Regions from separate parts of the Variovorax sp. GW823-FHT04F07 genome, predicted to be linked through region 1. Evidence: predicted binding sites of a transcription regulator. Region 1 holds the regulator's gene; each other region holds the start of a gene.

What was found. The regulator sigma-54, encoded in region 1, starts transcription at its own class of promoters, with help from an activator protein. The targets are predictions, from matches to a motif close to TGGCANGNAANCTGCTTT.
Region 2: the regulator sigma-54 is predicted to act here: its motif matches at 4,092-4,109, upstream of AC1RAA_RS24205 (ammonium transporter).
Region 3: the regulator sigma-54 is predicted to act here: its motif matches at 1,378-1,395, upstream of AC1RAA_RS28030 (CmpA/NrtA family ABC transporter substrate-binding protein).

What each region holds. Positions count from the first base shown of each region.
Region 1 is NZ_JBXAIG010000009.1:109,141-119,099, reverse strand. It holds gene AC1RAA_RS29140 (hypothetical protein) at 1-341, opposite strand, end outside; gene argS (arginine--tRNA ligase) at 474-2,159, shown strand; gene AC1RAA_RS29130 (SPOR domain-containing protein) at 2,174-2,938, shown strand; gene AC1RAA_RS29125 (thiol:disulfide interchange protein DsbA/DsbL) at 3,095-3,739, shown strand; gene lptA (lipopolysaccharide transport periplasmic protein LptA) at 3,862-4,581, shown strand; gene lptB (LPS export ABC transporter ATP-binding protein) at 4,578-5,372, shown strand; gene rpoN (RNA polymerase factor sigma-54) at 5,390-6,982, shown strand; gene AC1RAA_RS29105 (phospholipase D family protein) at 6,993-8,609, shown strand; gene AC1RAA_RS29100 (LysE family translocator) at 8,614-9,261, opposite strand; gene AC1RAA_RS29095 (YceI family protein) at 9,287-9,919, opposite strand; gene AC1RAA_RS29090 (YceI family protein) at 9,958-9,959, opposite strand, start outside.
Region 2 is NZ_JBXAIG010000006.1:11,714-21,672, reverse strand. It holds gene AC1RAA_RS24225 (DUF4139 domain-containing protein) at 1-1,055, opposite strand, end outside; gene AC1RAA_RS24220 (PaaI family thioesterase) at 1,292-1,738, shown strand; gene AC1RAA_RS24215 (acyltransferase family protein) at 1,656-2,918, opposite strand; gene AC1RAA_RS24210 (LytTR family DNA-binding domain-containing protein) at 3,065-4,006, shown strand; gene AC1RAA_RS24205 (ammonium transporter) at 4,180-5,382, shown strand; gene AC1RAA_RS24200 (M14 family metallopeptidase) at 5,496-6,431, shown strand; gene AC1RAA_RS24195 (hypothetical protein) at 6,447-6,773, opposite strand; gene AC1RAA_RS24190 (restriction endonuclease) at 6,788-7,708, opposite strand; gene AC1RAA_RS24185 (hypothetical protein) at 7,769-8,644, opposite strand; gene AC1RAA_RS24180 (peptidoglycan DD-metalloendopeptidase family protein) at 8,693-9,598, opposite strand; gene AC1RAA_RS24175 (pseudouridine synthase) at 9,636-9,959, opposite strand, start outside.
Region 3 is NZ_JBXAIG010000008.1:113,638-123,596, reverse strand. It holds gene AC1RAA_RS28030 (CmpA/NrtA family ABC transporter substrate-binding protein) at 1-1,210, opposite strand, end outside; gene AC1RAA_RS28025 (nitrate regulatory protein) at 1,529-2,794, opposite strand; gene tsaD (tRNA (adenosine(37)-N6)-threonylcarbamoyltransferase complex transferase subunit TsaD) at 2,895-3,956, shown strand; gene AC1RAA_RS28015 (alpha/beta hydrolase) at 3,892-4,650, opposite strand; gene AC1RAA_RS28010 (Hsp20/alpha crystallin family protein) at 4,841-5,212, opposite strand; gene AC1RAA_RS28005 (branched-chain amino acid ABC transporter substrate-binding protein) at 5,340-6,623, shown strand; gene AC1RAA_RS28000 (pyridoxal phosphate-dependent aminotransferase) at 6,629-7,822, shown strand; gene AC1RAA_RS27995 (AraC family transcriptional regulator) at 7,834-8,628, shown strand; gene AC1RAA_RS27990 (DMT family transporter) at 8,712-9,722, shown strand; gene rpsO (30S ribosomal protein S15) at 9,719-9,959, shown strand, end outside.

The sequences.
Region 1 (9,959 bases):
CACTTCTTCATGAAGCTGTTCTTGGCGGCACCGGCCAGGGCCTTGCCGTTCTTGTCGACCGCCTTGGCGGCGCAGGCGGGTGCGGCGGCGGCCTTGGTGCACTTCTTCATGAAGCTGTTCTTGGCGGCGCCGGCCAGGGGCTTGCCGTTCTTGTCGATCGCCTTGGCATCGCAGCTGGCGCCACCGGCGGGTGCGGCCGCAGCGGCAGGGGCTGCCGCAGGTGCGGCGGCGGCAGCGGGGGCCACGACCGGGGCGGGTGCCTTGTCCTGCGCGTAGGCGCTGAACGACAGGCAGGCGCCGAGCGCGACGGTGGAGGCGACCAGGGAAAGGAGCTTCTTCATGGTGGATATGTCCTTGCAAGGTTGGGTTGTGACAGACGCCCCGCCTCGGGGCCGACCATCCTAACGGGCGACATCGCCCATCGGATGACGATCGTTAACTGGGTCCGGGTTTGCCCCCGGTAAAATTCACAGATGCTATTGGTCAAACAGGAGCTGCTCGCGGCGCTCGCGAACACGCTCGAAACCCTCTCTCCCGGCGCTGGCGCCAAAGCCGCGTTCGAGTCGCCCAAGGTGGCGGCGCACGGCGATTTCGCCAGCACCGCTGCCATGCAGCTCGCCAAGCCGCTGGGGCGCAAGCCCCGCGAACTGGCCGAGGAACTGAGCGCTGCGCTGCTCGCCACCCCCGCTTTCGGCCAATGGGTCGAGGCCATCGAGATCGCCGGCCCCGGCTTCCTCAACATCCGCCTGAAGGCTGCCGCCAAGCAGCAGATCGTGCGCGAGGTGCTGGCCGCCGGCGAAACCTTCGGCCAGCAGCCCGCCACCGGCGAAAAGGTGCTGGTCGAGTTCGTCTCGGCCAACCCGACCGGCCCGCTGCACGTCGGCCACGGCCGCCAGGCCGCGCTGGGCGACGCCATCTGCAACCTGCAGGCTTCGCAGGGCCAGAGCGTGTGGCGCGAGTTCTATTACAACGACGCCGGCGTGCAGATCCAGACGCTGGCCAACAGCACGCAGCTGCGCGCCAAGGGCTTCAAGCCCGGCGACCCCGAGTGGCCCAGCGGCGAAAAAGCCCCGGCCTACAACGGCGACTACATCGCCGACATCGCCGAAGACTTCAAGGCCAAGAAGACCGTCAAGTCGGACGACCGCGAGTACACCGCCAGCGGTGACATCGACGACCTGGACAGCATCCGCGAATTCGCCGTGGCCTACCTGCGCCGCGAGCAGGACCTCGATCTGCAGGCCTTCCGCGTGCGCTTCGACAACTACTACCTCGAGTCCAGCCTCTACACCAGCGGCCGCGTCGAGGCGGCCGTGGCCAAGCTCGTGGCCGCCGGCAAGACCTACGAGCAGGACGGCGCGCTGTGGCTGAAGTCGACCGACTACGGCGACGACAAAGACCGCGTGATGAAGAAGCAGGACGGCACGTACACCTACTTCGTGCCCGACGTCGCGTACCACATCGCCAAGTGGGAGCGCGGTTTCCACAAGGTCGTGAACATCCAGGGCACCGACCACCACGGCACGATCGCGCGCGTGCGCGCCGGCCTGCAGGCCGCCGGCGAAGGCATTCCCGAGGGCTACCCCGACTACGTGCTGCACACCATGGTGCGCGTCATGAAGGGCGGCGAAGAGGTCAAGATCAGCAAGCGCGCCGGCAGCTACGTCACGCTGCGCGACCTGATCGAGTGGACCAGCACCGATGCCGTGCGCTTCTTCCTGCTCAGCCGCAAGCCCGACACCGAATACACCTTCGACGTCGACCTCGCGGTCACCAAGAACAACGACAACCCCGTGTACTACGTGCAGTACGCCCACGCGCGCATCTGCTCGGTGCTCGCGGCGTGGGGTGGCGACGTGGCCGCGCTCAAGGCGGTCGACCTGTCGCCGCTGGACAGCCCGGCAGCCCAGGCGCTGATGCTGCTGCTGGCCAAGTACCCGGCCATGCTGACGGCGGCAGCGAAGGATTTCGCCCCGCACGACGTGACTTTCTACCTGCGCGAACTCGCGGCCAGCTACCACAGCTACTACGATGCCGAGCGCATCCTGGTGGACGACGAGCCGGTCAAGCTGGCGCGTCTCGCACTCGTCGCAGCGGCCGCGCAGGTGCTGCACAATGGCCTCGCGATCCTCGGCGTCAGTGCGCCGAGCAAGATGTGAATCACCCTCTGAACATGAAGAAGACAAGCAGACAACGCGGCAACATCGTCATCGGGCTGATCATCGGCCTGGTGCTCGGTCTGGGCGTCGCCCTGGGCATCGCGGTCTACGTCACCAAGGTGCCGATCCCGTTCGTCAACAAGACGCAACGCGGCGGTGCCGAGCAGGACGAAGCCGAAGCCCGCAAGAACCGCGACTGGGACCCGAACGCGCCGCTGGCCGGCAAGGCCGGCGCGCCCAAGCCGGCCGCCACGCCGCCGGCCGCCACGGCCACCGGCCCGGTGAACCCGATCACCGGCGCGCCCGCCACCGTGGCGCCCGGCACGCCGCCCGTCGCCACCGCGCCGGTCACCGCCCCGGCCCCCGTCGTGGTGGCGCCCAAGCCGGCACGCCCCGCGCCGGTGCCGGCCGAAGCCAACGCCCTGCCGCCGTCGAACGATCCGCTGGGCGACCTGGCCCGCGCCCGCGCAGGCGGCAGCACGACCACCGCGTCCGCCGCGCCGAGCCACACGGCCGCCGCGCCGTCGTCGTCGGGTGCCGACCCCTTCATGTACTTCGTGCAGGCCGGCGCCTTCCGCACCACCGACGACGCCGAGGCGCAACGCGCCAAGCTGTCGCTGATGGGCGTCGAGGCCAAGGTCACCGAGCGCGAGCAGGCCGGTCGCACGGTCTACCGCGTGCGCGCGGGCCCGTTCAACAAGAAGGACGACGCGGACCGGCTCAAGGAGCGGCTCGATGGCGGCGGTCTCGAATCGGCGCTGGTGCGCGTGCAGCGCTGACCCGTCAGCGCCTTTCTTGAACAGCCTTTAAGCTCTCGCCCGCGCGGCATCTGCCGCACTCGTTTGTCAATTCCAGCGCCTCGGTCGCGCCGTCCACGGGGAACTCCCGGCGGCGCGCCGGCTCTGTACTGCGGTACCCACAGGAGAACCTTTTCCATGAAACGTCGTGACTTTTCGCTGGCCGCCACTTCGATCGGGCTGCTTTCGCTGGCTGCCGTTCCGGCACACGCCCAGCGCGCCCCCAAGGCCGGCACCGATTTCCTCGTGCTCGACAAGCGCGTGCCCGTCGATGCACCCGCCGGCAAGGTCGAGGTGGTCGAGTTCTTCTCGTACAACTGCCCGCATTGCAACGACTTCGAGCCCTCGCTCGAAGCCTGGGTCAAGGCAGCCCCGAAGGAAGTGGCGTTCCGCCGCATCCCGGTGCCCTTCGTGGGCAACGACGTCGAGGCTAAGCAGCGCCTGTACTTCACGCTCGAAGCCATGGGCAAGCTGGAGGAATACCACCCGAAGGTGTTCGCCGCGATCCACGCGCAGCGCCAGAACCTGAACGGCGACGCCAACATCCAGGCCTGGGCCGAGCGTGCCGGCCTCGACGGCGCCAAGTTCAAGGAAACCTTTGCGTCCTTCGGCGTGGCCAGCAAGGCCCGCCGCGCGGCGCAGCAGACCGAGGCCTACAAGGTCGCCGGCGTGCCGGCCCTGGCCGTGGCGGGCCGCTGGTATGTCGACGGCGAAACCGCCGGCAGCATGTCCAAGGTGCTGCAGGTCGCGACCTTCCTCATCGGCGAAGCCAAGAAGGGCTGATCGACCCGGCGACCTGCTTTCTTGGTCGAATGCAAGGCCCGCTTCGGCGGGCTTTTTCATTGGCGGCGGTGGGCAATCGCCATCCCACGCATACAATGTTTCAGAGCAAGTTTCGTGCCTTTATGACATTGCCCTCCATCCCCACATTCCCCACCCTTCGTCGCCTTGGCCGCCTGGCTTTCGGTGCGCTGTTGCTGGCCGGTGCCGCCTCGGGCGCCCTGGCCGAAACCGCCGACCGCACCAAGCCGATGAACATCGAGTCCGACTCGATGCGCTACGACGACCTGAAACAGACCAGCGTGTTCACCGGCAACGTGCTGGTCACGAAGGGCACGATCATCATCCGCGGCGCGCGGCTGGACGTGCGCCAGGACGCCGAGGGCTACCAGTACGGCGTGGTCACGGCGGCGCCCGGCAAGCTGGCCTATTACAAGCAGAAGCGCAACGCCGGCGACGAGTGGATCGAGGGCGAGTCGGAAGTCATCGAGTACGACAGCCGCGCCGACAACGTCAAGTTCATCCGCCGCGCCGTCATGCGCCGGCTGATCGGCGCCACGGCCAACGACGAGAGCAGCGGCGCGCTGATCGTCTACGACCAGAGCAACGACACCTACACCGTCAACGGCTCCCTCGTGCCGCCGAACGCCGGCGTCTCGGCGGGCGGCGGCGGCCGCGTGAAGGCCATCCTCACGCCGAAGGCCGCCGCGGCCCCGGCGGCGGGCGGTTCCGCACCGGCAGCCGGCGGCAAGAAGCCTGCGGCCCCGGCACCCACCCCCGCGCCCGGCGCCGGGCTGCGCCCGAGCACCACGCTGGGCGGCCCCGAAGGGGAAGGGCGCAAGTGATCGAAACCGCAGGAACCCAGACCGCCGACGGCATTCCGGGCAGCCGCCTCGTAGCGCGCGGCCTCAAGAAGAGCTACGGCAGCCGCACGGTCGTGAAAGACGTCTCGCTCGATGTGCAAAAGGGCGAGGTCGTCGGACTGCTCGGCCCCAACGGCGCGGGCAAGACCACCTCGTTCTACATGATCGTCGGGCTGGTGCGCGCCGACGCCGGCGAGATCACCATCGACGGCGAGCCCATCGCCCACATGCCCATCCACCGCCGCGCGCGCATGGGCCTGAGCTACCTGCCGCAGGAGGCCTCGATCTTCCGCAAGCTCACGGTCGAGGAAAACGTGCGCGCCGTGCTCGAGCTGCAGCGCGAGCCCGACGCCAACGGCCGCATGATGCCGCTGACCAAGCAGCACACCGAAGAGCGACTGGCCGACCTGCTGGCCGACCTGCGCGTGGACCACCTGCGCGATTCGCCCGCGCTCGCGCTGTCGGGCGGCGAGCGCCGCCGCGTTGAAATTGCACGCGCGCTGGCCACGCAGCCGCGCTTCATCCTGCTGGACGAGCCCTTCGCCGGCATCGACCCGATCGCGGTGATCGAGATCCAGCGGATCATCAGCTTTCTGAAAGAGCGCGGCATCGGCGTGCTCATCACCGACCACAACGTGCGTGAAACGCTGGGCATCTGCGATCACGCGTTCATCATCAGCGACGGGCACGTGCTGGCACAAGGCACACCCTCGGAGATCGTCGACAACGCCGAGGTACGCAGGGTGTACCTGGGCGAGCACTTCCGCATGTAAGGGAGGGTCGCGTCTCCATGAAGCAAGGGCTGTCCCTTCGCGTCTCGCAGCATCTGGCCTTGACGCCACAGCTGCAGCAGTCGATCCGGCTTCTGCAGCTCTCCACGCTCGAACTGAGCCAGGAGGTGGAGCAGATGCTGGACGAGAACCCGTTCCTCGAACGCACCGCGGAAGAAGCGGCGCGCGAGGAGTTCGGGCTCGATGCTGTCGACACGCCCGTGCCGCGCGACGATGGCGGTGAAACCGGCGAAGGCGATTTCGCCCCGGGGCCGACCAGCAGCGCGACGACCACCGCCAGCGAAACCACGTCCACGCCCGAATCCGATGGCCCCGCCGCCGAGATCACCGAGCGCGAGCCCGACTGGGAAGGCGACGGCACCGTCGAGATGGCACCCGACGACAGCGAGTGGGGCAGCGACGCACCCGCACGCCAGAACAACCTGGGCGACGACGAGCGCGCCGACGCCACCGAGCTCGCGCGCAGCCAGGAGTCGCTGCAGTCCTTCCTGCACCGCCAGGCGCTGAGCCTGCGGCTCAACGAGAACGACTGCGCCGCGCTGCGCTTTTTGATCGAATCGCTCAACGACGACGGCTACCTCGAAGACTCGCTGCCCGCATTGGCCTCGGGCCTGGCGGGCGACGACAACGACCAGTTCGACGACCTCGTGCACCACTTCCAGGTGGCGCTCGGCCTGCTGCAGAGCCTGGAGCCCGCCGGTGTCGGCGCGCGCGACCTCGGCGAATGCCTGAGCATCCAGCTGAAAGCACTCGCGAACGAAGACGAGACCGAGGCCGAAGCGCTCATCCGCAAGACCGCCATCGCGATCTGCAAGCAGCCGATGGAGCTGCTCGCGCGGCGCGACTTCAAGCGCCTGGCCACGCTCACGCGCACCAACGAAGAGCTGGTGCGCTCGGCGCTGCAGATCATTGCGCGCCTGGAGCCCAAGCCGGGCCGCCGCTTTGTCGACGTCGAACGCAACATCGTCATCCCCGACGTGATCGTCACCAAGACCGGGCGCGGCACCAACGTGAAGTTCCGCGTCATGCTGAATCCCGAGGTCATGCCGCGCCTGCGCGTGCACGACATCTACGCCGGCGCGCTCAAGTCGCACAAGGGCGAGGGCAGCCAGGCGCTGTCGCAGCGGCTGCAGGAGGCACGCTGGTTCATCAAGAACATCCAGCAGCGCTTCGACACCATCCTGCGCGTGAGCAACGCCATCGTCGAGCGCCAGAAGAGCTACTTCGTGCACGGCGAGCTGGCCATGCGCCCGCTGGTGCTGCGCGAGATCGCCGACGAACTGGGCCTGCACGAGTCGACCATCTCGCGCGTGACCACCGCCAAGTACATGGCCACGCCCTTCGGCACGGTCGAGCTCAAGTACTTCTTCGGCTCGGCGCTGGGCACCGAGACCGGCGGCAACGCGTCGAGCACGGCAGTGCGCGCGCTGATCAAGCAGTTCGTGAGTTCCGAGAGCATCAAGAAGCCGCTGTCCGACAGCCAGATTTCCGAGATGCTGAAAGAGCAGGGCATCGAGTGCGCGCGCCGCACCGTCGCCAAGTACCGCGAAGCGCTGCGCATCGCGCCCGCCAATCTGCGCAAGGCACTCTAGAAGACCGACGATGACGAGCCGCCTGCTGTCGCGCTGTGGGCATTGGGTGGTCGTCGTCGCGGCGGCGCTGCTGTTTGCCGGCTGCGCAACGCTGCCCGACGACGCACCGCGCCCGCCCACCAAGGCCATCGCCGTCTCGACCGACACTGCGCTCGGCAAGATCGCGCTGGCCTCGCAGCCCGACCCCGACCTCAGCGGCTTTCGCCTGATGCCCGGCGGCGACTTCGCCTTCGACACGCGGCTGCAGCTGGCGCGCCGCGCGCAGCGCACGCTCGACGTGCAGTACTACCAGATCGAGAACGACGAGACCGGCCGCTACCTGCTGCGCACCCTGCGCGATGCGGCCCAGCGCGGCGTGCGCGTGCGCCTGTTGATGGACGACCTGTACACCTCGGGCGAAGACGAGCTGCTGCTCGGGCTGGCTGCCACGCCGAACGTGGAGCTGCGCCTGTTCAACCCGTTCCCGGCCGGGCGCGGCAGCCTCTTGAAGCGCTTCACCGCGTCGCTGTTCGACTTCAGCCGCGTTAACCGCCGCATGCACAACAAGCTCTTCATCGCCGACGGTGCGATGGCGGTGGCGGGCGGGCGCAACATCGGCAACCAGTACTTCCGCCGCACCACCGGCCCGAATTTCATCGACCTCGACACCTTCGTCACGGGCGCGCTGATCCCGCGCCTGGGCGTGCTGTTCGACCAGTACTGGAACAGTCCGCACGTGCGCCCGATCGGCGCGGTCGTGCACACCGACCTGCCGCGCGAAGAGCTGCAGCGCCGCTTCGACGCCGCCACCGGCCCCGACACCACGCCGCCGCCGCCCAGGCCCGCGCCCAACGACCTGCTGGGCTACAGCCCGGTGGCCGACGACCTCGACGCCGGCAAGCTCGGCCTGATCTGGACCACCGCCGAGGCGTACGCCGATTCGCCCGACCGCGTGATCGGCAAGACCGCGTCGTACGGCGGCGTGCCGCTGCTCGACGTGGACAGCGTGCGCTACAACGTGGTCGAGCAGATGCGCCGCGCGCGCAGCGAGGTGACGCTGGTCTCGCCCTACCTGATCCCGGGCGCGTCGGGGCTGGAGGTGATGCGCGAGATCCGCGGGCGCAACGTGAAGATCAGCGTGGTCACCAACTCGCTCGCCGCCACCGACGAGCCGCTCGTGCACACCGCCTACCGCCGCTACCGCGCCGACATGCTGGCGCTGGGCGCCGAGCTGCACGAGCTGAGTTCCGCGCGCACGCGGCGCAGCGTCCGCCTCGGCCTGTTCGGCACGTCGGTGGGGCGGCTGCACGCCAAGTCGGCGGTGATCGACCAGCGCATCCTGTTCGTCGGCTCGATGAATTTCGATCCGCGCTCCGAGGTCCACAACACCGAGATCGGCCTGTTCATCCGCAGCCCCGAGATGGCGCAGCAGACCCTGAAGCTGCTCGACGTGCTCAAGCAGCAGGGCGCCTACCGGCTGCGCTTTGCCGAGGGCGGCGATGCAGCGGCAGGCGGCTCGCGGCGCATCGAATGGGTCAGCGAGGAAGGCGGCAAGACCACGGTGTTGCACGAAGAGCCCGACTCGGGCTTCTGGGACCGCACCATGCTCGAGCTGCTGGCGCCGCTCACGCCGGAGAGCCTGCTGTAGCGGCTCAGGTGCCGCGCACCGCCGACCACACGAGCCGCAGGCCCAGCAGGCCCATCACGCCGCCGGCCGCGCGGTCGATCCAGGTCTTGTAGCGCAGGTAGGCCGCGCGTGGCGCGGCCGAGGACAGCGCCAGCGCGACGATCGCGTACCAGCCCGTCTCGATGCAGAAGATCACCGCCGGCACCGCGAGCGCCAGCACCAGCGGCACCTCGCGCGGCAGGAAGGCCGCGAAGATGCTCGCGTACACCACCGCCGTCTTCGGGTTGCTGACCTGCGTGGCCAGGCCGAGCAGGAAGGTGCGTCCGCTGCGGCCCTGGCTTCGGGGCGAGGCGTCCGTGTCGGGCGTGATCGCGAGCGGCTGGCGCGCGCCGCGCCAGATGCGAAAGCCCAGGTAGATCAGGTACGCGCCGCCGAAGGCCTTGATCGCGAGGTACAGGCCCGGCACCGCGAGGAACGCCGCTTGCAGCCCGGCCAGCGCCGCGATGGAGAACGCCAGCCCGCCAGCGCCCATGCCCAGCGCCGCCGCGAGCCCGTCGCTGCGCGAGGCCACGGCGGTGCGCGCCACCATCACGAAGCTCGGGCCCGGGCTCATCGCGCCCACGGCCATGGCGCCGGCAATGCCGAGCAGGGACAGGAGGTGGGCGTCGGTCATGAGTGGACTCCGGTGGGGGATGGGTTCATTGCACGTTCACGGCTTCGACCTGCACCAGCAGCTTCACCTTGTTCTCGAAGCCGAAGTTCAGGCCCCAGGTGATGCCCCAGTCGCTGCGCTGCACGGTGGCCTCGAAGTCGCCGCCGCAGACCTGGCGGTTGATGAGCGGGTTCAGGTAGCAGTTGAAGCGCACGGCCTTCAGCGTCACCGGCTTGGTCTGGCCCATGAGCGTGAGCGTGCCGGGTACATCGGTCACCTTGTCGCCGCTGAAGTCGATGCGCTCGGCCACGAAGCGGCCGGTGGGGAATTCGGCCACGTTGAAGAAGTCCTTGCTCTGCACGTGGCGGTTGAGCAGGTCGACGCCGGTGTTGATGGAGCTGATGTCCATCGTGATGTCGACCTTGCCGCCGGTGCCGCTGCCGTCGATCTGCACCGAGCCGTCCTTGGTGCTGAAGCGGCCGCGGTTGGTGGTGGTGCCGTAGTGGCCCATCTCGTACATCACGAAGGTGTGGGTCGGGTCGATCACGTAGCTGGCGTTCTTGACCGGCCCGCCCGCGGGCTTGGCGGCCAGCGGCGGCGCGGTGTATTCCTGGGCCGTGGCGGCCAGGGGCAGGGCCGCGCCCGCGCAAAGGGCCGCGGCGAAGAAGAGCTTGTTCATGGCAAGGGAAGAAGGATGCATGGGAAATGAAATCGTCGTC
Region 2 (9,959 bases), on a different contig from region 1:
TCGATGCTTTGCGGCACGGCGAATTCGGTGGCGAAGCTGTTGTCGAACACGCTCACGTCGAACAGCGGCTCGCGCACGCGCTCCATGGCCATCTTGCGGTCGGCGGCGACGGCGGCCGGAGCGGCGGCGGGCATCGGCGCGGCCATGTACGCCATGTCGGCGTTCGCGCGCGGCGGCGGCTCGATGCCGATGCGCCACGCGCTCGGCGTGCGCCCCGTGGTCTCGCGGCGCGGCTGGCCGGTGGACAGCACCAGCTTCACGCCGCGCCAGTCCTCGCCCGTGGCCTGCGCCACCAGCGCCTGGCGCTCGATGCGCACCTTGCGCGTCGTGGTGTCGAGCAGCGCGCGGTAGCTGGGCGTCCAGCCGGGGCCGTTGACCTGGTAGCTGAGCTTCACGTCCGCATCGGCACTGGCGGCCAGCGTGACGGTCACGGCCGTCACCTGCGCGCCCTGGCCCTGCGTGCGGCCGCGCTCGGCCAGCAGCGGCTTGAGCTGGCGGTCGAGGTCGGTCTGCTGGCGCTGGATCTGGTGCTGCTTGAGCAGCGCGTCCTGGCCCGAACGGCGCATCGCCTCGGTCACGGCTGTGAGGTTGCGCGCGTCCATCGGCGCGCGTGCGCCGGGGCCCGACTCGCCGCCCGACAGCCCCTTGAGATAACCCGTGACCATGCCCAACGCATCGGTCTCGGCCTGCAGCGCGGCCTTGCGGTCTTCGAGTTCGCGGATGCGGCCGTCGAGCGCGCTGGTGGCGCAGTTGGCCGAGAGCTCGCGCGCCTCGCTGAGCACCGAGGTCTCGCCCACGCGCACCGCCGCGCCGGCCGACACCTGCAGGCTCTGCACGTCGAGCCCGGCCGGCAGGCAGGCGAAGGTGACCGAGCGGCTGCCCGCCGCGACGCGCGCCACGCGCTCCACCGTGGCGCTGCCGGGGTAGACCTTCACCTGCGTGATGCGCGAGGCATCGGCCTGCAGCTGCGCATGGGCGCTCGCGCCCGCGGCCAGCCAGAGGGCAGCGACGGCGGTGGCACGCAGGAGGGGACGGACGGAGAACGGTGTGTGCATGGAAAGCCTTCCGGAAGAAAGTCGGTGACGAATCTCCGCTTCTACGGACGGGGCGGGCGAACGGGGTTAAGGCGTTGCGAAGTTTTTTCATGACGTGGGTGTGACGCGGGCGCGCTGCTGTCGCGCAGGCATCTGCCGGCGGCGAACCGGTCACCCAAGAGACGGTGCGCGGCGGCGCGGCTTCCTAGAGTGGGTCTCGCCTTCCCTCCATTGATTCACTCTGAAAGGACACCCCCATGCTCGACACGATCCAGGCCATCAACCGTTCGGCCGCCTTCAACCGCTGGGCCGGCTTCGACGTCACCCAGGCCGCCGACGGGCAGGCCGAACTGCGCATGAAATGGCGCGAAGAAGACATGGGCCAGTACACCGGCTTTCTGCACGCAGGGATGATCGCCGCGCTGCTCGACACCGTGAGCGGCTTCGCGGCCGCCACCGTGGCGGGCCGTGTGCTGGCCTCGCATTTCTCCATCAACTGCATTTCGCCCGCCATCGGCGAGGCCTTCGTGGCGCGCGGGCGCGTGGTGAAGGCGGGGCGCAAGCAGGTATTCGTCGGGGCCGAGCTGTTCGCGCAGCCTGAAGGCCAGGGCGAAGACAAGCTCAAGCTCGTGGCGACGGCGAACGCCATCCTGGTGCCGGTGGACGAGGCGTCGACGACGCCGAAGCCGAAGCAGGCGGCGTAAGCACCACCGCAGGCTCGGCCCCGGGCTTGCGCTTCAGCCCGAACAGCGGGCGCAGCCAGCCGATGCGGCGGATCAGCCCGTCGGTCAGCAGCCAGCAGCCGGCAATGGTCACGGCGACCAGCGCCACGGGCTCCCACACCGGGCCCAGCGCCAGCGGCATCAGCAGCGCCACCCCCGCGACGATCAGCGTCTGGTGCAGCATGTACCAGGGGTAGACCGACTCGTTGGCCCAGCGCAGCCACGGCCAGGGGCGGTTCAGGTGGCGGTGGCCATGGCCCAGGATCGTGGCGACCGCGAGCCACAGGTAGGCCGTGCGCAGCACGTCCATCAGCAGCCCTTTGGGCGGAACAAAGGCCCCGACGCGCAGCGCGATGAACGCGCCGATCGCCATCACCGCCAGCAACAGCGACACGCGGCGCAGCCGTTCGAGCTCGCGCCAGATGCCGGTGTCCACGCCCATCCAGTAGCCGTAGAGGAAGACGGTGAAGTAGATGCTGTGCAGGTGGAAGTCCCACACCAGGTTGTGCGTGGCCGGAAAGTGCCGCGCCAGCAGTACCGTCCAGGCCAGCAGCGGCAGCGCCGGCAGCACCAGCAGCTGCCAGCCGCGCAGCCCGTTGAAGCGCCGCCGCACCCACTGGCCGGCTGCCGAGCGCCACAACGGCAGCGTCAGCGCGACCAGCGCCGTGTAGAGGAACAGGTAGGGCAGGTACCAGAGGTGGTTCCAGGTGATGCCGAACTCCGCCCCCGCGAACGCGCCCTTGGGCCACGGCGCGCCCATCGACAGGTAGCGCAACAGGAAGGTGCCGAAGCCCGGCGCCACCAGCCCGCGCGCCACGCCCTCGGCATAGGCCTGGTAGGGCACGACCACTGCCATGCCGAAGGCCAGCGGCAGCATCAACCGCAGGCCCCGGCTGCGCAGCAGGCCCCAGGTGCCCTGGCCTCGGCTCAGGAAACCGAGCGACACGCCCGAGATCAGGAAGACCAGGTCCATGCGCCACAGGTTCAGCACCCGCATCGGCCACGGCAGCCACTCGGCCGCGTGCGGGCTCTTGAGGTGCCAGGGCCAGTCGGCCACGTAGTACATGCCGACGTGGTAGAGGATCACGAGCAGGAAGGCGAGGGCGCGCAGGGCGTCGATGTCGTGGCGGCGCTGTGGCGTGGGAACGGAATCGGAGGGCATGGCGAGCTCCTGGAACGAGGAAACGGCGGTCATCGTGGCCCCCGCGCCCGTCCCCGGGGCCATCGCCGGGACGGATCGGCCCGGATTTGTGACGAACGGTGGCCCTCAGGGACGAAATCCGGCCCCCGGTTCGCGAGAATCCCCGCATGAGCGAGCCGCGCAAGAACCTGTACGAGCGCTACGAACCGATCCGACGGTACGTCGAGGTCGGCTTCTGGATCGTGCTGATGACGGTGCATGCCGCGATCAGCACCGTGGTCGCGCTCATCGACGCCCGCAGCCGCGCCGTGCCGCGCGCGAACTGGGAGGTCATTACCTGGGAGGTGTCGAGCCACATCGCGCTGCTGGCCCTGGTGCCGGTGCTGGTGGCCGTGGAGCGCCGGCTGTCGCCGCTGGCGCGCGACCACTGGGTGCGCTTTCTTGCGGGGCACCTGGTGGCCAGCGTGCTCCTGAGCCTGGCGCACGTCGCGGCGATGTTCGGGCTGCGCGCCGCGGTGTACGCGGCGGCCGGCGAGCCCTACGACTTCGGCGGCGCCATGGGGCGATGGGGCTACGAGTACCTGAAGGACGTGCGCGTCTACGCCACGATGGTCTTCGGCGTGTGGGCCTACCGGCTCTTCATGCTGCGGCTGCAGGGCGAGGCGCGCGTGCTCGATCCGCCGGAAGAGGGCGTGGCGCCGGTGCTCGAGGCTTTGGAGGAGAGGGAGGGAGTCGAGCCCTCGGTACAGGAACTGCCAATGCCGGCAGCGCCGCCGCCGGCCCGCCCCGAACGCTTCCTCGTGCGCAAGCTGCGCCGCGAATTCCTCATCGCCGCCACCGACATCGACTGGCTGCAGGCTGAGGGCAACTACGTCGGCCTGCACGTCAACGGCCACGACTACCTGCTGCGCGCCACGCTCACCGACTTCCTGACCCAGCTCGACCCGGCCACCTTCGTGCGCGTGCACCGCAGCCACGCGGTGAACCTGGGCCGCATCAAGGAGATCGAGCCGCTGGACGGCGGCGACGCCCGGCTGCACATGCACGACGGCACGACCGTGCCCTGCAGCCGGCGCTACCGCGACGCGCTGCGCGGCGGCGCGGGCTGATCGCTGCGGCGTCGCGTTCCGATCCGGTGCGCGCCCTGCGAATTCGGCCCATTCCTGGGTCGTTTCGCACCATTCAAGAGCTTTCAGGCACCATTTTTGCTTTCTTGCGCCGGCGCCCCGAGCCGTTCGGGTGCGACGCACCAAATCAAACCAAAAACCTGCAAGAAGCTCTCATGGACGCACTCAAACAGGGCGCTGACGCGCTGTTCATCCTTCTCGGCGCCATCATGGTCCTGGCCATGCATGCCGGCTTTGCCTTCCTGGAACTGGGCACCGTGCGCAAGAAGAACCAGGTCAATGCGCTGGTCAAGATCCTGGTCGACTTCTCGGTGTCGACCATCGTGTACTTCCTGGTGGGCTACGGTGTGGCCTACGGCACGCATTTCTTCGTCAGCGCCACCGAACTGTCGGCAAGAAGCGGCTACGAGCTGGTGAAGTTCTTCTTCCTGCTGACCTTCGCGGCGGCCATCCCGGCCATCATCTCGGGCGGCATCGCCGAGCGCGCCAAGTTCTGGCCGCAACTGATCGCCACCGCGGTGATCGTCGGTTTCGTCTATCCGCTGTACGAGGGCATCGCCTGGAACAAGGCCTTCGGCATCCAGGGCTGGATCGCCTCGGTCACGGGCCACGAGTTCCATGACTTCGCCGGCTCGGTCGTCGTGCACGCCGTGGGCGGCTGGCTCGCGCTGCCGGCCGTGCTGCTGCTGGGCGCGCGCCGCAACCGCTACCGCGGCGACGGCTCGCTCAGCGCCCACCCGCCGTCGAACATCCCGTTCCTGGCGCTGGGCGCGTGGGTGCTGTGCGTGGGCTGGTTCGGCTTCAACGTGATGAGCGCGCAGAGCATCGACAAGATCTCGGGCCTCGTCGCCGTCAACTCGCTGATGGCCATGGTCGGCGGCACGCTGGTGGCGTTGGCCATGGGCAAGAACGACCCCGGCTTCGTCTACAACGGCCCGCTCGCCGGCCTCGTGGCCGTGTGCGCCGGCTCCGACCTCATGCACCCGCTGGGCGCGCTCGTGGCGGGCGGCGTGGCCGGCGCCATCTTCGTGTTCATGTTCACGCGCACCCAGAACAAATGGAAGATCGACGACGTGCTCGGCGTGTGGCCGCTGCACGGCCTGTGCGGCACCTGGGGCGGCATCGCGGCGGGCATCTTCGGCACCCAGGCGCTGGGCGGCATCGGCGGCGTGAACCTGTGGGCGCAGCTCATCGGGACCTTGCTCGGCGTGGTCTGGGCGCTGATCGGCGGCGCGGTGGTGTACGGCGTGCTCAAGGCGACGATGGGGCTGCGGCTGTCTCAGGAGGAGGAGTACGACGGGGCGGACCTGTCGATTCACCACATTTCGGCGACGCCGGAGCGCGAAGTGAATTGGTGAGGGCGATGCGGCTCAGGACATGAGCCGCATCCGGGGATTTGCGGCTCACGGCACGAATTTGCCAGCTGTAGCAAACTTGCCGGCGGCCTCCGATCCCACCTGTTCACCACCCCATGACCCAATCTCCCCCCGCCCTCGAAGTCCTCCCCCGCGATCTCTCCGCCTACCGCGAGGGCAACGTCGGCATCGACTACGTGCACCGCTTCGAGTCCGGCAAGCCCGGCCCGCACGTGCTGATCAACGCGCTGACGCACGGCAACGAGATCTGCGGCATGACCGCCGCCACGCACCTGCTCGACACCGGCGTGCGCCCGAAGATCGGCACGCTCACCGTCAGCTTTGCCAACGTGGCGGCCTACGAGTCCTTCAACGAGGCGCTGCCGTTCGACAGCCGCCAGCTGGTGCACAACCTCAACCGCGTGTGGTCGCCCGAGTGGCTCGACGGCAGCGAGGACAGCCCCGAGCTGCGCCGTGCCCGCGAGCTGCGCCCGGTGGTGAGCGCGGCCGACCACATCCTCGACATCCATTCCACGAGCCAGCCCGTGATTCCGTTCTGGGTGTACCCGGCCTTCGACCGCAACGCCGAGGCCGCCATGGCCATCGGCCGCCCGTCGGTGCACCTGGTGATGCCCGACGGCCTGGGCTCGGGCACGCCGCTGATCCAGCACGGCCAGCATGGCCGGGCCGACGGCAAGGGCGTGGCGCTGGTGGCCGAGTGCGGCCAGCATTTCCTGCGCTCGGCCTCCGAGCTGGCCACCGCCATCTCGCTCGACTTCCTGGCGCACTTCGGCCTCATCGACAAGGACCCGGCCGTGCCCGCGCCTGGCGAGCAGCGTCGTTTCGAGCTGCTCCAGACGCATGTGATCAAGTCGGAAGACTTCGCCTTCGTGCGCCCGCTGATCGGCTTCGAGACCTTCGCCAAGGGCGAGCTGATCGCCACCAACGGCCCGGACGAAATCCGCGCGCCGTGCGACGACTGCACGATCTTCATGCCCGCGCAGCGCACGATCGTCGGGCGCGAGGCGGTGTACCTGACCAGGCCGCTCTGAGGCCGGCGTTTTTCTTCAGCAGATCAGCAGGTGCCGCGGTTTGTCCGCGGTGCTGTAGTCGGCATGCCAGTAGTGCGGGTCGTCGCAGAGGCTGAAAGCGGCGTCTGCGCTGGCGTGGCGGTCGCCGAAATGTTTGCCCATCGTCACGTGCACCGAGCCCAGGTCGGGCCAGTCGATGCCGACGCCATTGACGCGGTTGCCCGAGGCGACTTCGGCGGCGACGATTTTCTGCAGGACGGGGTGCAGGCGGGTGTTGAGCAAGGCGAGGGCTTCGCGGCGTTCGCTGGTGCGCGCGAACGAGGTGTCGAGGCAGGCTTCGGTGAACATCGGTGGATGGGCCATGGCTCGCTTCCCGGCTAGACCGTCGCAGATGTCTTCGACTTCGGGATCGTCCGGCCCTTGCACTTCGGGTAGTTGGCGCAGCCCCAGAAGCTGCCGTCGTTCTTGGACGAGCTTCTTTCGACCATCTTGGTGCCGCAACTCGCGCAGGTGGGCCGCCAGTATTCGCCTTCGTAGGCCACGGCCAGCAGTGCCGCCTGTTGTTCCGGCGTGCGCTGGCCGATGAGCCGGAGCAGGGCTGCGCCGTCTTGGGCGTGGATGCCGTTCGCCTTCGCAAACGCCGCCGCTTCCGCCGAGAAGGTCGAGCTCGTCACGTAGGTGCCGCTCTTCAATTGGTGCGAAGCCATCACGCCGAAGAACTCGCGCATTTCCTTGACGCCCACGGCTTTGCTCTGCCAATGCTTGCACTGGACGATGCGCGGCATGTCACTGTGCCTGGACTGGAGCCAGATATCGACGCCGCCGTCCGCGCCATGCGATTGGCTGCGCGTGGTGAAGCCGGCTTGTGCGTAGAGCGCTTCGCACAAGGCCTCGAAGCGACGCCATTCGATGGCGTGGAGCACGGCGGGGCTCCACTGCGATTCCTGGCCCGCATGGGGTGTTGTCGATGGCGCGGGCGACAGCGTGGGCTCGCGACGCTCGGCTGTGGAGGTGGGCGCGGGGCGTGCGGGAGCGCGAGCTGCCGCGGACTCGATCTCCACGGGGGCAGCCTGACGGCGGACGACGTAGTGCAGGCCCAGCAGCACGGCCCCGATCGCCAGCGCGACCCAACCGGCAGGCCGGAGCGCAGGCCCCAGCGTGCCCACGATCGGCCCTTTCAGGAAGGCGGGGGCGACCACCAGCAGCAGGATGCCGACGAAGATCGCCATCCAGGCCTTGCCGGCCAGTTCCTGCCGCGCCCGCTCGCGTCGGCGCTCGGCTCGTGTCTGTTTTGCCATCGGTCGCTTGCCTCGCTCCTCGAAAGATCTCTTTATAAGCCGGGGCGGGCGCCCGGGTCTTCACCGTGCGACTGCGGTGTTCTGCGCGTCGCGAAGCGCGTTGTCTGCGGCTTGCCGCGCTTGCGAACTGCTGGACTCGTGGGCACGGGACTCTGCCGGTGTTTCGGGTGGCTTGTTGATCTCCTTGACCAGGTCGGCCAGGTGCGTGTCGTCGTCTCCCCCGCACTGCTCGGATGGCCATCTCAGACGGGCGCCGTCGAAGTGCCAGCCGGCCGTGCCGCCCGTGGCGGCTTTTGTGCGCAGCCAGAGCTGTTCCCAGCGCGGAAATGCCGCGGGGTCGTCGCGCCGGTGCAAGTCCCGCAGCATGTCGTAAAGGGCCACCTGCGTTTCGCGCTGAGCAGGCTGCGTCGAAACGAGGATCTCGGCCACCTCGAAAAGTCGCGGCGTCGAGATGAAGTAGCGATTTCCCTGGCGGGTGCGCTGCGTGTCCGGGCCCTCGGGCATGAGATAGCCTGAGCCGCCGGTCCCGCTCTCGGAACCAAGGATGCAGAGCGCTTCGGCCGGCGTGAAGCGCCGGAGATCGTCGAGGGCCGCTGCTGTGGCCTTTCGATCCCCGCGTGCCACGACTTGGCTGAACTGCCGGAATTCGTTGTACGAAGCGTTCCAATCCGCTCGATCAGCGGTTTTGACGATGTCGTAGGCGACGAACACCAGCACGACGCCGGCAGCGAAGCCCCCAAAGCTCGCGCCGAGAGTCTTGGTCGCACCGCCTGCGGCCACGATCGCCATGAGGATCATCAGCAAGGCCACCCCGATCGCATAGGGCAAGAGGTACACGAACCACAACGGCAACAGGTTCAGGCCAATGACACACAGGGCCGAGAGCACAGGGACGACGGAAAGCCAGATGAGGAAGGATTTCGTCCGGACGGACATGCGCCGCGATCCCCGAGGCTCGTGAGGGCTCGTTCCCACGCGCGCAACTCAACTGGCAACGAACAACGCCGGGTCCACCATCGTCCGGTTCAGCATCACCCCCCAATGCAAGTGCGGCCCGGTCACCCGTCCCGTTGCGCCCACCGCGGCCAACGGGTCACCGACCTTGAGCACGTCGCCCACCTTCACGTCCCAGCGGCTCAGGTGGCAGTACATCGTCAGCAGGCCGCCGCCGTGGTCGACCCAGACGGTGCCGCCGTTGAAGAAGTAGTCGCCGGTGTCGATCACCTTGCCGGCCAGCGGCGCGCGCACGGGCGTGCCGGTGCCGGCCGCGATGTCCATGCCGCTGTGCGGATTGCGCGACTGGCCGTTGAACACGCGGCGCAGGCCGAACGAGCTGGAGCGGCGGCCCGGCACGGGCACGCGCATCTGCAGCGCGGCGTCGGGGCGCAGGTCGGAGAGCGTGGCCATCACGCCGGTCAGGTGATCGCGTTCCTTGGTGTAGCGCGCTTCGTCTTCGGGCGACAGGTCGACCGTGCGCGGCGCTACCGTCAGGCGTTGTTCGCGGTACTGCTTCGGGGCGATGGTGTAGGCGATCTGGCGTTCGGGCTTGCCTTCAGCGCGCACGCTGATGCTGGCTTCGCCGGGTGGGGTGGCGAGTGGGATGCCGACCAGCGCGGTCCATTCGATCGGATCGCCGAGCACCAGCACCGGCACATCACCGGCGAAGGCCTTGGGGCGCGTGGCCGCGGGGCCGAGCGACAGGCGGGCGACACCGCCCGGCACCAGCAAGGCGCGCGGCCAGACATCGGGCGCCTGCGGCTTGTTGTTTTTCTTGGCCGGGGCAGCGGCGCTGGCGGGCAGGGCCAGCAAGCCGAGGGCGCCGAGCACTGCGCTGCGGCGGTTCAGCGCGGAAGAAGAGGGGAGGTCGGAGAAAGGAAGGTTTGTGTGCATGGACAGGATTCGAATGAAGAGTTGGTGGTGCGGCGGCTCAGCCGCCGCTCTGTTCCCGCCAGGTTCCGGGCGCGAGCCCGTCGAGCGTGTAGGGCCCGATAGCGGCGCGGATGAGGCGCAGCGTCGGCAGGCCGACGGCCGCCGTCATGCGCCGCACCTGGCGGTTGCGGCCTTCGCTGATCGCCAGCTCCAGCCACGCGGTGGGAATGAGCTTGCGCTCGCGGATGGGGGGCTCGCGGTGCCACACGTCGGGCGGTGGATCGAGCCGGCGCGCCCGTGCGGGGCGCGTGGGGCCGTCGTTGAGCTGCACGCCGTTGCGCAGCGCCGCCAGCGCTTCGTCGGTCGGCACGCCCTCGACCTG
Region 3 (9,959 bases), on a different contig from region 1:
GGTCCTTGCCGTCCCAGACGGTGCCGTCGAAGAGCTTGCTGGTGCGCAGCACGTCCTTGGGCACGGGCGTCTGCGTGGCGGCGGCGGCCTGCTTGTAGATGTCGATGCGGTTGATCTCGGTGGCCACCTTCAGGTAGTCGGGGTGTTCCTTCAGCAGGCCCCAGCGCTTGTGCTGCGTGAGGAACCACATGCCGTCCGACAGGTACGGGAAGTTCACGGCGCCGCCGTTGTAGAACTTCATGTGGTTCGGGTCGTCCCAGCTCTTGCCCAGGCCGTTGGTGTAGCGGCCCAGGATGCGCTGGTTGATGGCGTCCACGCTGGTGTTGACGTAGCTCTTGTCAGCGATGGTTTCGGCCATCTTGTTCTTGTTCTGCAGGCCGGTGTCGATCCACTTGCCGGCCTCGAGGATCGCGGCGGTGACGGCGCGCGCGGTGTTCGGGTACTTCTTCGTGAACTCCGCGGTGCAGCCCAGCACCTTCTCGGGGTGGTCCTTCCAGATGTCCTGCGTCGTGATGCCGGTGAAGCCGATGCCGTCCATGATCGCGCGCTGGCCCCAGGGCTCGCCGACGCAGTAGCCGTCCATGTTGCCCACGCGCATGTTGGCCACCATCTGCGGGGGCGGCACGGTGATGTTCTTCACGTCCTTGAACGGGTCGATGCCGGCCGAGGCGAGCCAGTAGTAGAGCCACATGGCGTGCGTGCCGGTGGGGAAGGTGTGGGCGAAGGTGTATTCGCCCTTTTCCTTGGCGATGAGCTTGGCGAGCGAGGCCGCATCGACCGCGCCCTTGTCGGCCAGCTTCTTCGACAGCGTGATGGCCTGGCCGTTGTTGTTGAGGGTCATGAGCACGGCCATGTCCTTCTTCGGGCCGCTCACGCCCAGGTGCATGCCGTAGACCAGGCCGTAGAGCACGTGCGCCATGTCGAGGTCGCCGTTCACGAGCTTGTCGCGCACGCCGGCCCAGCTGGCTTCCTTGCTGGGCACGATCTTCACGCCGTACTTCTTGTCGATGCCCAGCACCGAGGCCATCACCACGCTGGCGCAGTCGGTCAGCGGGATGAAGCCGATCTTCACTTCTTCCTTCTCGGGCTTGTCCGAGCCCTGGGCCCAGACGGCGGCGCGCAGCGCGGGGTCGATGCCCACGGCGCCGAGGGCGGCGGCCTGCAGCACGCGGCGCCGGCTCAGTTTGGTTTTCAGCAGCAGATCGGACATGGGCGGGGCTCCAGAAGTGAAAGACAAAAACGAAAAGGCGTCCGCACCGCGCAGGGGCTGCTCGTGAACGAGCCCTTGCGGGATGGGGACGCCTTTGTCCGGTTCGGTGGGCCGCACCCGCCGTTGGGTGCAACCTGCCTGAAGACCTTGCGGTCTGTGACAAGCTCCATGCAAGCGGTGTGCCAGCCCGAAGCCGCCGGTGGGAGCTATGGAAAAGATAGCTGGCAGGGCGCGCCGGCGCAGGAGAAAGTTCCTGCTGGCTCGCTAACCCGGGCGACGCACAGTTGTTGTGCGCTGCACCAATCCAAGCGGCCCGGGTCAGCGCCGCGGTGCAGGCTCGAGCGGCAGGTAGTCGGCCATGGCCAGCATCGACTCGGCCACGTCGACGAGGCGGCGCTTCTGGTTCATGGCGGTCTGGCGCAGCATCTTGTGCGCCTCGGCCTCGCTCAGGCGCCGGTGCGCCATCAGCAGGCCCTTGGCGCGCTCGACGATCTTGCGTTCGTTGAGCGAGGCGCGCACGGTGTCGAGTTCGTCGCTCATGGCCTGCAGGCGCTGCGACTGCTCCTGGACCATGTCGAGCACCGAGCGTTCGAGGTGGCGCCCGAGCTGCGCCGGCGTGGCGTCCTGCGCCTGCTGGGCATCGTCGAAGAACAGCGCGCCGCCGGCCTGCGGGGCCAGCGTGCCGAGCAGTTGCCGGTACGCGGCCAGCTCGCTGCGGGCCTGGGCGGTCTTGTGGTCGCACAGCGCGCGCAGGTCGGCCGAGAGGCGGTTCTCGACCGTCTGCATGGCGTCGATGCGCCGCGTGCAGCAGTCGAACCAGGCCTGGCTCAGCAGCGCGTCGGCCGGCACCGAGGTGGCGCCCTTGCGACGCAGGCGCTCGAGCTCGGCCAGCACGGCGTCCGACTGGCTGTCGTGCCAGAGCGTGCGCACCGCGTCGCCCGAGAAGTCGATGAACACCTGGAAGCAGCGCTCCTGCGACTCGATGAGGTGGCGCCACTGCTGGCGCTGCGCATCGTCGCCCCGGCCCAGCGCGAGCGCGGCGGCGCCGAAGGCCCGCTCCTGGCCGGCGAACTCCTTGCCCTGCATGAAGTTGAACATCGCCACCAGCAGGCGCGAGATCTCGGGGTCGGTGGCGCCGTCGGCCGCCTCGAACACCACCGCCAGCAGGCCGGCCACCAGCTTGGCGAAGGCGGCCACGGCCTGCGCGGGCTGGAGTTCGAGCGCGTCGATGCGCCGGCGCAGCGCGGGCAGGGCGTCCAGGCCGGGCAGCACCCAGGCGATGCGGCTGAACAGGCGCGCGCCGTGGCCGGCGCCCACCGCGCGGTGGTGCTCGGCCTCGAGCCGGTCGAAGCCGGCGCGCACCTGCTGCTCGAGCGCCAGGCATTCGGCGATCTGCGGGCCGCGCTGGTCGGCAAAGCGCCCGCCGTGCGAGGCCAGGAACACGTTCGACATGCCGCGCTCGCGCTGCAGCGCATGCACGAGCCGCCCGATGGCGCCGACCAGCTCGCTGGTGCGCGCGAGCTGGTCCAGCGCGTCGATCTCGCATCGGCGCGCGGCGATCAGGAAGCTCAGGCCGGAAGTCATTCGTGGGGGCGCGGAAGGGGCGCATCCCGCTCGTGCAACTTCCGTGCCTCGCTTGCCCCTTCGCGGGCGCCGCCGGCGGGCGGCCCCTACACTCGGCGCCATGCTCTTGTTGGGAATCGAATCATCCTGCGACGAGACCGGCGTGGCGCTGGTCGAGTCGCACGGCGACGCGCTGCCGCTGCTGCGTTCGCACGCGCTGCACAGCCAGATCGCCATGCACCAGGCCTACGGCGGCGTGGTGCCCGAGCTGGCCAGCCGCGACCACATCCGCCGCGTGCTGCCACTCACCGAAGCCGTCATGGCCGAGGCCGGGCGCTCGCTGGCCGAGATCGACGTGGTGGCCTACACGCGCGGGCCGGGCCTGGCCGGCGCGCTGCTCGTGGGTGCGGGCGTGGCCTGCGCGCTCGGCGTGGCGCTGGGCAAGCCGGTGCTGGGGGTGCATCACCTCGAAGGGCATCTGCTGTCGCCGTTCCTGAGTGCCGATCCGCCCGAGTTTCCGTTCGTGGCGCTGCTGGTGTCGGGCGGCCACACGCAGCTGATGCGGGTCGACGGCGTGGGCCGCTACGAACTGCTCGGCGAAACCATCGACGACGCGGCCGGCGAGGCCTTTGACAAGAGCGCCAAGCTCATGGGCCTGCCGTACCCCGGCGGCCCCTGGCTCGCGAAGCTGGCCGAAGACGGCGACGCCGCGGCCTTCAAGCTGCCGCGCCCGCTGCTGCACAGCGGCGACCTCGATTTTTCGTTTGCCGGCCTGAAGACGGCCGTGCTCACGCAGGCCAAGAAGCTCGGCGACCAGCTCGAGGCGCGCAAGGCCGACCTCGCCGCCTCCACGCAGGCGGCCATCGTCGAGGTGCTGCTGAAGAAGTCGCTCGCGGCGCTGGACCAGACCGGCCTGAAGCGGCTGGTGGTGGCCGGCGGCGTGGGGGCCAACAAGAACCTGCGCGAGCAGCTGAACGCGGCCTGCGCCAAGCGCAAGGTGCGCGTGCACTACCCCGAGCTGCACCTGTGCACCGACAACGGCGCCATGATCGCCATGGCCGCCGCGATGCGGCTGCAGTCAGGCCTGTCGCAGGCCTCGGAGCGGTACGCCTTCGACGTCAAGCCGCGATGGCCGATGGCATCGCTGATGACGCCCGAGACGCCGCTGCCGGAAACCGCATAGCCGGCTGCGGCCGTGCACGCCCCAGCGAGGGCAGCGGCAGCACGTCGAGCACGTTGCGCCAGAGCTGGCGCCACTCGGGCCAGTCGTGGCCGCCTTCGGTCGTGAACACGCGCCCCGGGGGCAGGGCGTCGGCCAGCAGCTTGTGGTTGCTGGCAAAGCGGTCGGCCAGGCCGAAACCCAGGTACAGCGGCGGCAGGTCCTGGGAGGGCTTCGGCGCCAAGTATTGCTGGAAGAAGGGCCAGAGCTTGCGGTCGGGTTCCTCGTCGGGCTGCGGCCCGGTGGGCGCCTGCCAGGCGCGCAGGCCGCCGGCCTTCTTGATTTCCGCGCCGAGCACGCGGCGCCCCAGGTAGGGCGCCAGCGCCACGATGCCATCCACCGAGCCCGGCCGCGCCAGTTCGTGGATCAGCGCGCCGAACCCGCCGATGGAAATGCCGACCAGCCAGATCGAGGTGTAGCCCTTGGCCCGCTGGGGCTCGATGACGTCGGCGTGCAGCCGCTCGCTCAGGGTCTGGTCGTAGTAGTAGGAGACGTCCGCATCGACCAGCAGTGCGTCGGCTGCGAGGTGCCGCTCGCGCACGGCGCTGATGAAGCCCTCGCGCTCGAACTCTTCGGGTTTGAGGTAGGCCCCTGGCAGGAAGATCAGGAGCGTGTCGGACCGTTCGTTGTCATTGGCTGACTGCAGGTGCGTTTTCATGGTGCCTTGAGGCACACCCGCTGTCCGCACCGCCCGGGAACTCGATGCGTTTACGAGATGCCCACGAAGAAGAAAGTACTAATAAATCGTCACATCATGTGACGTTATCCGGCACTATTGTGAATACGGCGCTTGTTTAAAGTCAAAACAAGCTGTCACTAACATTTTCTTCGTGGGGGCATCGCCGGGACTAGTTGATCTGCAAGTTCGAAACCTGGCTTGCCGGCACCAGCTTGCCGAGCTTCAGGGTCAGCACGCCGTTCTCCAGCTTGGCTTCGCTGGTGGCCAGGTCGATGGCTTGCGGCAGCTCGTAGGCGAGCTTGATCTGGCGCTTGGCTTCGGCCTTGCTTTCGATGCGGACCACGGCGCCTTCGATGGCCACCGACAGGTCTTCACGCGACAGGCCGGGCACGTCCAGCGACAGGGTCCAGCTCTTGTCGTCCTGCTCGACCAGGGGCGAGCGGCGGGCGCCGGCAAAGGCCTCGTTCACGAAGCGCTCGAAAGCGCGGTCGTGGGCACGGGGAGCGAAATGCGCGCTGCGGTGGGTGGGGGTGAAGAACATGGCGAAAACTCCAGGGTGAATGAACACAATGGGGACATGGAATGTGTGTCCCTTACACTGCGCGGCCTTTCCATCGTGAGTGCCGCTTGACACCTCATCTAGGCGCATCGGCACGCGTTTCAAGACAATGAAAACCCCCTTTATTTGGCGCCGCCAGGCCTTGAAATTCGCTGCGGCGGCGCTATGCGCGACCCCGTTCGCCGGCTTCGCCCAGGCCCCGCAGCCCGCCCCGATCCGGCTGGCGCTCATCGAGAGCATGAGCGGCCCGTTTGCCAACACCGGCGAGGCGGTGTTCCGCAACCTGTTGTGGGCCGTGGAGCGCGTGAACGCACGCGGCGGCGTGAAGCTGCCGGGCGGCGCGCGGCCGCTGCAGCTCGACCGCTACGACAGCAAGGGCCAGAACGAAGAGGCCCTGTCGGCGCTGCGCGCGGCCATGGACGACGGCACCCGCATCGTGCTTCAGGGCAACTCGTCGGTGACGGCCGCGGCGCTGATCGATGCCATCGACAAGAACAACGAGCGCGACCCGTCGCGGCGCGTGATCTTCCTGAACTACTCGGCCGTCGATCCGGTGCTGACCAACGAGCGCTGCAGCTTCTGGCACTTCCGCTTCGACGCCCATGCCGACATGCGCGTGGCCGCGCTGATGGACGTGGTCAAGGACGACGCGGCGCTCAAGCGCGTCTACCTGATCGGGCAGGACTACAGCTTCGGCCAGGCCGTGCTGCGCGAGTCGCGCCGCCAGCTGGGCGTGCAGCGCCCCGACGTGGAGATCGTCGGCGACGAACTGCACCCGATGGGCAAGGTGAAGGACTTCGCGCCCTACGCCACCAAGATCCTCGCCAGCGGCGCGCAGGCGGTGGTCACCGGCAACTGGGGCAACGACCTCACGCTGCTCGTGAAGGCCGCGCGCGAGGCTGGCTTCAACGGCAGCTTCTACACCTTCTACGGCAATGCGCTGGGCGCGCCGGCCGCCATCGGCGACGCGGGCATCGGCCGCGTGGTCGCCGTGGCCGACTGGCTGCCGAACGTGCAGACGCCGCAGTCCGAAGCCTTCTATCGCGCCTTCCGCACGCGCTTTCCGCGCCCGGCCGACGACTACGTGCACATGCGCATGCAGCTGTTGGTCGAGTCGCTCGCGCAGGCGCTGGAACGCGCGGGCAGCACCGAGGCCGTGCCGCTGGCGCGCGCACTGGAGCAGGCCGACGTGAGCCTGTACGGCCAGCGCGGGCGCATGCGCGCGGCCGACCACCAGTTCCAGCAGCAACTCGTGGTGGGCGTGATGGACAAGCAAGGCAAGCCCGGCGTGCAGTTCGACGTCGAGGGCTCGGGCTATGGCTTTCGCGTGATCAAGACGATCGCGCCGGAGCGCGCCGAGCAGCCCACCTCTTGCAAGATGAAGCGCCCCTGAGGTGCATGACCCCGACAGCACAGGAACTCCCCGACATGCGTGAAGCCATCCACCACCTCGAAGCCTCGAAGATCCGCGAAGTCGCCAATGCCGGCATGGGCCGCGACGACGTGCTCGCCTTCTGGTTCGGCGAGAGCGACGAGGTCACTCCCGAGGTGATCCGCCAGGCGGCCATCGAGTCGCTGCAGCGCGGCGAAACCTTCTACGCGCACAACCTCGGCCTGCCCGAGCTGCGCGAAGCCATCGCGCGCTACACCAGCCGCCTGCACCCGACGGTCGACGCCTCGCGCATCGCCGTCACCTCGGGCGGCGTGAGCGCGCTGATGCTCGCGGTGCAGGCGCTGGTCGATGCGGGCGACGACGTGGTCGCCGTCACGCCCGTGTGGCCCAACCTCACGGCGCAGCCGGCGATCATGGGCGCGCAGGTGCGCACCGTGCCGCTGGTGCCGGTGAACGGCCAGTGGACGCTCGACCTGCCCGCGTTGCGCGCGGCGGTCATGCCCAAGACGAAGCTGTTGATCGTCAATGCGCCGAACAACCCCACGGGCTGGACGATGACGCGCGACGAGCAGCAGGCCGTGCTCGACCACTGCCGCCAGACCGGCACCTGGATCCTGGCCGACGAGGTGTACGAGCGCCTGTACTTCGAGCCCACGCCGAACGGGTGCGCGCCGAGCTTCCTCGACATTTCCACGCCCGACGATCGCCTCGTCGTGACGCACAGCTTCTCGAAGAGCTTCCTCATGACCGGCTGGCGCCTCGGTTGGCTGGTGCTGCCGCCGGCGATGGTCGACGGCATCGGCAAGCTGATCGAGTTCAACACCTCGTGCGCCAGCGTGTTCACGCAGCGTGCCGCCATCGCGGCGCTGGAGCACACGGCCGACATCACGCCGCGCGTGGTCGCGCACTTGAAGCAATGCCGCGACACGCTGGTGCCGTTGCTGGCGGCGGTGCCGGGCGTGCAGGTGGCGCCGGCCAAGGGCGGCATGTATGCCTTCTTCCGGCTCGAAGGTTTCGGCGATTCGCTCGAGCTCGCCAAGCGCCTGGTCGCCGAAGCGGGCCTGGGGCTCGCGCCGGGCAATGCCTTCGCGCCCGAGGCGCAGGGCTGGCTGCGCTGGTGCTTTGCGTCGAAAGATCCGCAGCGGCTGGTGCAGGGCGTGGAGCGGCTGCGCGGCTGGCTGGCCAAGCAGGCGCGCTGAGGCTTTCCGGCATGGCCTTGAGGTCTGCGCCCGTCGATGCCGTGCGCATCCGCGGATCGGCGCTGCCGGGCCTGCAGGCGATCGCGGCTGAATCGAAGCGCAGCTTTCCGCGCCACATGCACGACGTGTTCGGCATCGGCGTGATGGACCGCGGTGGACAGCGCTCGGCCAGCGGGCGTGGCGCGGTCGAGGCGGTGCGCGGCGATGTCATCACGGTGAATCCGGGCGAGGTGCACGACGGCGTCGCGATGCGCGGCGAAGCGCGGGCCTGGCGCATGCTGCACCTGGCGCCCACGCTGCTGTCGGGCGGGGTGCCGACGGGGTTCGAGCTGACGCGGCCGGTGCTGAGCGATCCGGCGCTGCGGCAGGGCTTCGACCGGTTGTTCGCGGCCGTCGTCGAAGGCGACGACGCGCTGGCGCTGGAGCAGGGCGTGCTGCAACTGCTGCGCGATGCACCCGGCGCGCGGGCTCCGGAGGCGCCGAAGCGCGTGGCGCCGGCAGCGATGGAGCGTGCGCGTGCACGCATCGCCGACGACTGCATCCACGCGCCCACGCTCGCCGAACTGGCGCGCGAGGCGGGCCTGAGCCGCTACCAGTTGCTGCGCGGCTTTGCAGCCGCCTTCGGCCTGCCGCCGCATGCCTGGCTGCAGCAATGCCGGTTGTCGCGCGCCCGCCGGCTGATCGCGCAGGGCAGGGCGCTGGCCGATGCCGCGGCCGGCGCAGGCTTCTCTGACCAGAGCCACATGACGCGGGCCTTCGTGCGCTTCCTGGGCTTCACGCCCGGGGCGTATGCGGCGGCGCGCTAGCTCGATTCCTGCAATTTCGTTCAAGACCGCCGCGCCCCTGGCGGGAGACGCTCGAGCTTTCTGCAAAACGGAAGGCGATCAGCATGTCGGAACGAAGCAAGGGAATGTGGCTGTGCGCGCTCGCGATGGTCACGGTCGGCAGCACGGTGGTCGCGAGCAAGCTCATCGCGAGCGGCTTGCCGCCGTTCACGGCGACCGCGCTGCGCTTTGCGCTGGCGCTGCCCGTGTTCGTGGCGCTGATGGGGGTCATGCGCGTGCGCTGGCCGCGCCCGGACCGCCACGACGCCGTGCTGCTGCTGTGCCAGGCGGCGGCGGGCAGCGTGGGCTACACGGTGCTGCTGATCCTGGGCGTGCGCTGGGCACCGGCCGCCGATGCGGGCGTGGTGACCGGCACGCTGCCGGCCATGGCCGCGCTGGTGGCCGTGCTGGCGCTGCGCGAGCGGCCGGGGCGCTACCTAGTGGGCGGGATCGTGCTCGCGAGCCTGGGCGTGCTGGCGATCACGCTGCGTTCGGGCGACGGGGGCGGGGCGCGCACGTCGACCGCGCTGCTTGGCAACCTGCTGGTGCTGGGGGCGGTGGCGCTCGAGTCGCTGTTCATCCTGCTCAACAAGCGGCTGCGCGTGCCGCTGGCGCCGCTCGTGCAATCGACGGCGATGGTCGCGCTGGGGCTGCTGCTGTCCGTGGTTCCGGCGCTGCTGGAGCGCGCCTGGCTTCAGCCGGTGCCGGCGGAGGCGCTGGCCGGGGTGGCTTACTACGCGCTGGTGCCGACGGTGGCGGGTTTCCTGCTCTGGTACGCGGGCGCCGCCCGGCTGCGCGGTGCCGAGGCGGCGCTGTTCACGGCGCTGATGCCGGTGTCGGCGCTGGTCCTGGCGGCGTGGTGGCTGGGGGAGGCGGTGGGGTGGGCCCAGGTCGCCGGCGCCACCTGTGTGCTGGGGGCCGTGGGGCTGGTTTCGCTTGACGGAAGGCGGCGGGAAGGAGCGGTCAAGCCGGCCGATGTATACTCCCAAAGCTTTGCATGCCGCAAGGCGCACGGTGAGGGCAGTTCCAGTGCTCACCGCAAGTCAAACATCCCGGAACAAGGAAATTCAACATGATCGCAGCCTCCATCAAGGCCGAAGTTGTCAAGGACAACGCCCGTGCAGCCAACGACACCGGCAGCCCCGAAGTGCAAGTCGCACTGCTGACCGCTCGTATCAACGAGCTGACCCCCCACTTCAAGACGCACGCCAAGGACCACCACGGTCGTCGCGGCCTGCTGCGCATGGTCAGCCGCCGTCGCAAGCTCCTGGACTACCTCAAGTCCAAGGACGCTGAGCGTTACACCGCGCTGA